Regions from separate parts of the Paenibacillus mobilis genome, predicted to be linked through region 1. Evidence: predicted binding sites of a transcription regulator. Region 1 holds the regulator's gene; the other holds the start of a gene.
What was found. The regulator NrdR, encoded in region 1, represses ribonucleotide reductase genes. The targets are predictions, from matches to a motif close to AACACNATATATNGTGTT.
Positions count from the first base shown of each region.

Region 1 (4,373 bases):
TAACCATTAGGGAGGAACTTTAATCCGGCTGATCGGGAATCTGCCGGCCCCACCCAGCAAATTCCCGCCAACCAATTTATCATTAAGAGGGTAATTTCAATATACACGCCTTAGATTAAGGCAACCTTATAGAAAGCTGAAAATTACCTTAAACTTTTTTGACCCCTTTTAATCATCATTTGCTTAAACCAGAAAAACAATCCGATCCCCATTAAAGTGACGATTCCCCCAACCGCCTGAAGCAGCGTAATTTTCTCGCTTAACAGGAATGCGGCCAGGATGATGGCTACCGCCGGTTCGGCAATGATGACCATGGAAATCGTGGTTGCTCCCAGCGATCCCAGCAGCCGGTTAAATAACATTTGTCCGAAAATCGTAGGTACGATGGCAAGCAGCAGAAACAGCACCCATTCCTTCGTACCGTATTCAAATAAAGGGGTTCCCTGGACCAAATTGTAGATCAGCATTACGACACCGCCCACAAAAAAGACAATATAGCTGTAGGCAATGGGCGGGATTTTCCGCACCAGGTTTTGGCCGGTCAGCATATAAAGCGAAGAAGCCACGGCCCCGAGCAACGACAAAACGTCGCCATACATGGCCTGTGAAGAGACCCCGATGTCGCCCCAAGCAGTAACCGCTGAGCCGATGACGGCCACGCTTAACGCCAGCACGCCGCCCCCGGTAGTCCGTTCCTTAAACAGGAGGAAAGAACCGAGCATAATAAATACCGGCTGCAGCGACAGCAAAATCATGGAGCTGGCTACGGACGTATAAGCCAAGGATTCCATCCAAAGCAGGAAATGCAGTCCCAAAAAAAGACCCGCCAGCACGAGCAGCAGCATCTCTTTCTTCGAAAGCTCCTTAAGGACGGAACGTAAAGACACTTTAAGCATCATGGGCGTAATCAGGATAAGCGTAAAAAAAAGCCTGTACATCCCCAGCACGGAGGCCGGCGCGGAAGACCACTTGATCAGAATGGAGGATAACCCGATCGAGATAACCCCAATGGTCAACAGTACCGCATTCACATAAACCGATTTTGATTCCTTCATGAGTGTTAATTCCTTCTTCGCATAAAAAATCCGGGCTTGTCGTTCATTTGCGGGGCGCAAGCATCACTAATGCTCCCACCAGACAAATGACCATGCCTACCCAGTCATAAGCGTCCGGGTTTTTACGGTCTACCCACCATCCCCACAGGACGGACAACACAATAAAAATCCCGCCGTAAGCCGCGTAAATACGGCCAAAGGACGAGAAGGACTGCATAGTCGCCACTATGCCGTAGGAGATCAGCAGCAAAGCTCCCAACCCGCCGTAAAGCCAGCTTTTTCCGTCACGCAGCCACAGCCAGATCAGATATCCGCCTCCAATTTCAGCCAACCCCGCAAGTATAAAAAGTACGGCAGCTTTCATGAAAAGTGTCCTTCCTTCCCGGACTTTTAGAACGCCCTCTCACATGTTACTGCATCCGCAGATTGTTTGTACAGAAAATTATTACAAGGCGCTGCGAGCATCCTGCCTGCCTATGTTTGTTAACTTTAAAGTCCATAAAAAAACCGCCTTATGACAGGCGGATTCGTTTGATTCATTTAAAGCGTTACCTTAAACCTCAATTCCGGCTACTCTCCGCCATCCCCGTCTTTAGACAGCAGCCCCTTCAATTCGCGCATAAACATGTCGATGTCTTTGAATTGGCGGTAAACGGAGGCAAAACGGACATAAGCCACTTCATCAACCGGATATAGATGCTCCATCACCAATTCCCCGATCTGCATGCTTTCCACTTCGGCGACCGCCGTATTCCGCAACGAGGTTTCGACCTCGGTTACAATGGATTCCAGCTGTTCTACGGACACCGGCCGTTTTTCGCAGGCGCGGATCAGGCCGCGCAGCATTTTCTCCCGGCTGAATTCCTCGCGGCTGCCGCCTTTTTTAATGACGATCAGCGGCGTTTCCTCCACCATTTCGAAGGTAGTAAACCTGCGGCTGCATTTTTCGCATTCCCGGCGCCTGCGAATGGAGCGGTTTTCATTCGCAGGCCGGGAATCCAGCACCTTTGTCCCGTTATAATCGCAATAAGGACACTTCAAAATATCCTCTCCTTTCTTAACAAATCAAGGTTTTCTTACATTTGGTTAACAATTCCATCTAAAAATTTAAAACTTTGTGAGTAGATTTCGTAATACGGCACATAATACAGTTACCAACCCAAGGAGGTGAAAAAGACAATGGCAAACAACAACAGTGGCAGCTCCAACAACCTGGTAGTTAGACAAGCATCCGGCGCACTCGAGCAAATGAAATATGAAATTGCTCAAGAACTCGGCATTTCTTTTCCACAAGATGGATATGCAGGCAACTTGACTTCTTACGAAAACGGTTCTATCGGGGGTTACATCACTAAACGTCTTGTAACACTGGCAGAACAACAACTGGCTGGTCAATTCAAATAATGAACTGACAAACAGCTGAGCAGCGCCGGGGAGAATTCTACATTCTCTCCGGCGTTTTGTTTTTTAGAAATGCTCATAGATGTTTGTGTACTGCTCATAATAATGCACGACCCGCTGTACATAATGCCTGGTTTCGCCAAGCGGGATATTTTTGGTTGTTTCCACAGTGCCGTCCCATGTTCCGCTCTTCAACCAGTTTTTAACCCTTGTAGGCCCGGCATTATAAGCAGCAATGACTGCAATCATATTTCCGTTAAACTGATCCGATAAATTCTTCAGATACCAGGTGCCGATTTCAATGTTCGTCCCTGTCTCATCATTGATCCTGTCCATGGAAACGTTGGGAAGTTTGGCTTTTTCCAACACCCATTGCGCTGTATCCGGCATAATTTGCATGACGCCAAGCGCGCCCTTTTTAGACTGCCTGCTGGTTTTATAATTCGTTTCAACCTTGATAATGGCGGCAACCATAAACGGATCAAGCTGATTATTCTGCGAATGCTTTCGGATATCGTCTTTATAATAGATCGGATAAAAAAGGGAAAGCCACTGCGTATTCATAAACAGCAGCACGACAAATCCCAGGAACAAAAGCAGCAGTACCCTTTTCTTGCGCAGCCACTTCATAACAACCCACGGCTTTTCCAAAACGCTTCAATCTGCGCTTCGGTCTCTTCAAGTCCCAAACTATTGTCAATAACAATGTCCGCAAGCTCTTTCTTTCGTTCAATGTCCATTTGGGCGGACAATCGGGCTTCAGCCTGGAGGGCATTAAGACCATCGCGTTCCATCAGGCGTGCCAGCTGGACTTCACGAGGTACATATACCACCATAATGGTTTCATAAAGCGGAGCAAGTCCGGACTCGTAAAGCAGCGGAATATCCGCCACAACCAGTTTATCCGGAAACTCCGCTTCATACGCATCCATGCGCCTCTTGGTTTCCGCCCGGATGGCCGGATGCGTAATCGCGTTAAGCGCAAGACGTTCTTCCGGACGGGAAAAGACAAGGGCACCAAGCTTCTTGCGGTTCAGCGTTCCATCCGGCAGAAGCATGTCCTTTCCAAAACGCTGCACGACAGCCTCCAATACCGGATGCCCGGGCTCCATTACCTCGCGAGCCAATACATCAGCATCAATCAACAGCGCTCCCCGGCGTGTGAGCATTCGGGAAACGGTACTTTTTCCCGTAGCGATTCCGCCTGTCAGCCCGATCTTCAATTACATTCACCTCATTAAATCATTGTTGCAGCCGCTGGCAGTTCGGGCAGTAATGCGTACCCCTTCCGCCCACGACAGACTTCTCGATCACGCCGCCGCAGCGGTTGCAGATTTCATTTTTGCGGCCGTAGATTTGCAGCTGCTGCTGGAACATGCCCATTTCCCCTTGTCCATTAACATAGGACTTGATGGAGGAGCCGCCGGCATTTACCGCTTCGGTCAAAGTAGAGATCACGCTCTCGTACAAATTCCTGAATTCTTCGCAGCTAAGCGAGTCCGCAGGACGCTCCGGATGAATCCCGGCACGGAATAAAGCTTCATCCACATAAATATTGCCAAGCCCTACAATGTATTCCTGATTGAGCAGGGCTACTTTGATTTTTGTTTTCCGCCCGGCCAGAACCTGCCTGAAGGCTTCAAAGGTAAAACTGTCATCCAGCGGCTCCAGCCCCAGCTTCAGCAGCGGCTTGTTCCTGAATTCCTCGCCGGGCGCAAACAAATGCATCGTGCCGAATTGGCGCACATCCCGGTAACGGAGCTCAGTCCCGTCCGTAAAATGAAAGATCACGTGCGTATGTTTCTCCACCGGCTCGTCGCTGCGGTACAATCCGTAACGCCCTTCCATCCGCAGATGGGAGACGAGCACCAGATTGTCCATTTCGATGCGCAGGAATTTGCCTCTGCGGCCGACTCC
Region 1 is NZ_JBZCMS010000011.1:87,635-92,007, reverse strand. Features, by position in the region: gene AC3ZPD_RS18670 (DMT family transporter) at 144-1,055, opposite strand; gene AC3ZPD_RS18665 (YnfA family protein) at 1,099-1,419, opposite strand; gene nrdR (transcriptional regulator NrdR) at 1,626-2,096, opposite strand; gene AC3ZPD_RS18655 (alpha/beta-type small acid-soluble spore protein) at 2,235-2,459, shown strand; gene AC3ZPD_RS18650 (lytic transglycosylase domain-containing protein) at 2,523-3,086, opposite strand; gene coaE (dephospho-CoA kinase) at 3,083-3,679, opposite strand; gene mutM (DNA-formamidopyrimidine glycosylase) at 3,699-4,373, opposite strand, start outside.

Region 2 (4,373 bases), on a different contig from region 1:
TGTATTTGACTTTTGACGACGGTCCAAGCGCCCATACGGGGCAGCTGCTCGACATTTTGGACAAATATGAGGTTAAAGCCACCTTTTTTATGCTCGGCAATCATATCAGCACTTATTCCGATTCCGTTAAACGAATGGTCAGGGAAGGCGACGGCGTCGGTCTTCACGGCATGACCCATCAGAAGGACCTGTTTTACAAAACGCCCGAGGCTGCGCTTCAGGAAATGAATGACGATAATGCAAGGCTTTATAAAGCCGCCGGCGTCAAATCGGCGCTGATCCGGCCGCCTTACGGCAGCAAACCGTATTTTACGGACGGCTTCCGGGATAAGGTGCTGGGGGAGGGATATCATCTGTGGGACTGGAACGTGGATTCCCAGGACTGGAAGTTTAAAGAGGATACGGCTTCTACTTATGAGAACGTGATGAAGCAGATCAAAAACGTTTCGGCCCGCGGAACATCCCCGGTAGTGCTGATGCACGATCTGCCGACGACGATCAAGGTCTTGCCGCAAATCCTTTCTTCGCTGAAGAAAGAGGGCTACCGCTTTGCGGTGATCACGCCGGAGCTAAGGCCGGTGAACTTCTGGAATGACGAGCGGTAGACGGACAAATCTGCCTGAAAGCCCCCGCGGAATTACAGATTCTGCCGGGGGCTGGTTTTTTTGCGGAAAAAAGATATATTTAAAGGCAGAGCCGGCGAAAAGCTTCAAGACCAATGACAAACCGGCGGCTCGCCGGGGCAAGGACACACAGAAAACTTAGACGTACAAGCTAATCGACATAGATTTTAATCCATGAATTCAGAATCGTGAAAGAGGGTGAACCAGATGTCAAAAATGGATGAGCAGGGCCGCGTAACGCTTGACGAGACCGACCGTAAAATCATTAAAGCGCTGAATGCCAACGGCCGCATTTCTTATACGGACTTGGGCAAGGAAATCGGACTGTCGCGCGTAGCCGTGCAAACTCGTATTAACGCTTTAATGGAAGAAGGCGTCATAGAACGCTTTACAGCGGTCATCAACTCTGAGAAAATAGGAATTTCCGTATCGGCTTTTTTTAACGTGGAAGTAGAACCTCAATACCTGCAGCGGGTGGCGGAGACGCTCGCGGAGGAACCTGTCGTCACAAGTCTTTACCATATGACAGGCCCATCCAAGCTCCATATGCATGCGCTGTTCGCAGACAACAAGGAGATGGAAGCCTTCATGAAGGAGAAGCTGTATATTCTTCCGGGCATTACAAGCGTCGATTCCCAAGTGCTGATCACCCGCTATAAAAGCCGGATGGGCATGCGGCTGTAAGGGCCGGGCCGATACCTGATCCTGGAGGGAAAGGGGGACCACCATGCACGATTACGAAAAAGGCGCCGAAGGCCAAGGAGCGGGCGGCGTGCCGGATCACCTGGATGCCGGACTGCAGGTCGTATTTGTCGGCTTTAATCCCAGCTTGATTTCGGGAGAGACCGGACATCACTACGCCAACCCCCGCAACAACTTCTGGCGGATCCTGCATCAGTCGGGCCTGACGCCAAGACTTTATGACCCTTCGGAGGACGGCGAGCTGCTGAAGCTGGGATACGGCTTTACCAATATTGTTGCCAGACCGACGAAGGGCATCGACGATTTGACCAAAGAAGATTACCGGATCGGCCGGGAAGTGCTGAAGGAGAAGCTGCTGCGCTATAGGCCCCGGGTCGTCTGTTTCGTAGGCAAAGGCGTGTACAAGGAGTACAGCCGGAGAACGAGAGTGGATTGGGGGTTTCAACCCGAGCCCTTCCTGGAGGGGATGCACGAATTTGTCGCTCCCTCTTCAAGCGGACTGGTCCGGATGCCGATACAAGAAATTGTGGGTATTTACGCCAGGCTGGCGGATGCGATTTCTGAAAAAGAAGTCACGTCATTTTCATAGTGATTAAGGAAACGTTTTCGGGAGAAGGCGGACCGCCTTCTCTATTTTTTTTTGCGCTTCGAAAAATAGTCAGAAACCCAGTAAAGGAGCGGAGTTTCGGCGGACAAGCACCTCTAACCGGGCATTTGGCAGGATTGACATCACTATATATAGAGTATAAATTTAATATCAGCACCTATATCTTGGGTTTTGAACCCCGGATTTAGGGTTAATGACACAAGAGGACAAAATCCGCAGAATCACGCGTCTGACAAGGGTGAAAGGATGATTTCGAGTGCTAATCGCCTACGATTCCAAGACAGGAAATGTTAAGAGATTTATCAACAAATTGAAAATGCAGGCAGTACAAATCAACGAGTCTATGACCATCGAAGAACCTTTTGTACTGGTTACATATACAACCGGCTTCGGGCAGGTGCCGGAGCGGGTCGCTTCTTTTCTTCAGCGCAACCACGACCGTCTGGTCGGGGTAGCGGCAAGCGGCAATCGCAATTGGGGTGACAAGTTCGCCAGAAGCGCGGACCTCATTTCAGAGAAATATCAGGTGCCGGTCATCAGTAAATTCGAGTTGTCCGGGACTTTTGGAGATGCAGAACGATTTAAACAGGAGGTGAGCCGGTTTGCGGCATATTGAGCTTAACAACATGTTGATGAAGACGGGCGAAGACGGATTTTTCCAATTGGAGATGGACCGGGAGGCGGTTCGCGAATTTTTGGCGGATGTCGATTCGAAGAGCCTGAAGTTTGAAAGCACGGCGGCTAAGGTCGCTTATATGATTCAAAACGATTACTACGAGGATTTCTATCAGAAGTATACCCCGGACGAAGTGGAACGGGTTTATGAAATTACGCATAGCTATCATTTTGAGTTCCAATCTTATATGGCAGCATCAAAATTCTATACCGATTACGCGGTGAAAACCAACGACCGCTCCCAATACTTAGAGCATTATCCGGATCGTGTAGCTGTTGTAGCTTTGCATTTGGGCCGAGGCAATGCCGAAACGGCCTGCACGCTGGCGCATTCCATGATGGAGCAGCGCCTGCAGCCGGCGACCCCGACGTTCCTGAACGCGGGCAAAAGCCGCCGCGGCGAGCTTGTATCCTGCTTCCTGCTTGAAATGGACGACTCCCTTAACTCCATTAACTACGTGCTGAACACCTGCATGCAGCTGTCCAAAATCGGCGGCGGCGTGGCGGTGAACCTGTCTAAGCTGCGCGGGCGCGGCGAAGCGATCAAAGGCGTGGAAGGCGCAGCCAAAGGCATTATGCCGGTGCTGAAGCTGATGGAGGATGCGTTCTCCTACGCGGATCAAATGGGACAACGCAAAGGTTCCGGCGCAGGTTACTACAACATTTTCGGCTGGGACGTTATCGAGTTCCTGGACAGCAAAAAGATCAACGCGGACGAAAGAACCCGTCTCAAAACGTTGTCCATCGGCCTGATCGTACCAAACCGTTTCTACGAGCTGGCAAAGGACAACCAGCCGCTGCACGTGTTTGGTCCTTACAGCGTATTTAAAGCTTACGGCGTACATCTCGACGACATGGATATGGACGAAATGTACGACAAGCTGCTGGCGGACGACCGCGTGAAAAAGAAAGCCGTCATGAACGCGCGCGACATGCTGACGAAAATCGCCATGGTTCAGCTGGAATCCGGCTATCCTTACATCATGAACAAAACAAACGCGAACAAGGGCCATGCCCTGAAAGGCATCGGGCAGATCAAAATGTCCAACCTGTGCACGGAGATTTTCCAGCTGCAGGAGACTTCCGAAATCGCCGACTACGGCCAGGAAGACCAAATCCGCCGCGACATCAGCTGCAACCTGGCTTCCCTGAACATCGTGAATGTCATGGAGTCCAAGAAAATTCGCGAATCCGTTCACGAAGGCATGACGGCCCTGACTTCCGTTAGCGACATGACCAACGTGGGGAACGCGCCGGGCGTAGCGAAAGCCAATCGCGAAATGCATTCCGTCGGGCTGGGAGTAATGAACCTGCACGGTTATTTTGCCAAAAACAAAATCGCTTATGAAAGCGAAGACGCCAAAGAGTTTGCACGTGCCTTCTTTATGGCGATGAACTACTATTCGATCGAAAAAAGCATGATGATCGCGGTGGAAACCGGCGAAACGTTTGCAGACTTCGAGAAATCGGAATACGCGAACGGGAATTATTTTGACCGTTATCTGGAAGAGGACTATCGTCCGACAACCGACCGGGTAAAAGCTTTGTTCGAAGGCCTGGAGCTTCCTTCTCCGCAGGATTGGGCCGAGCTGAAAGCAGCCGTTATGAAAAACGGGCTGTACCATGCTTACCGGATGGCGATTGCGCCGACGGCCAGCATTTCCTACATCCAAAACTCCACTTCCAGCGTAATGCCGATCGTGGAGCAGATCGAAACGCGGACTTATGCGAATTCAACAACTTATTATCCAATGCCTTATTTGCAG
Region 2 is NZ_JBZCMS010000004.1:171,856-176,228, forward strand. Features, by position in the region: gene AC3ZPD_RS09390 (polysaccharide deacetylase family protein) at 1-605, shown strand, start outside; gene chrS (chromate efflux transcriptional regulator ChrS) at 840-1,307, shown strand; gene AC3ZPD_RS09400 (mismatch-specific DNA-glycosylase) at 1,351-1,914, shown strand; gene nrdI (class Ib ribonucleoside-diphosphate reductase assembly flavoprotein NrdI) at 2,189-2,548, shown strand; gene nrdE (class 1b ribonucleoside-diphosphate reductase subunit alpha) at 2,535-4,373, shown strand, end outside.
Region 2: a site for NrdR is predicted at 2,054-2,071, ahead of nrdI (class Ib ribonucleoside-diphosphate reductase assembly flavoprotein NrdI). Genes of this name have one in related genera too.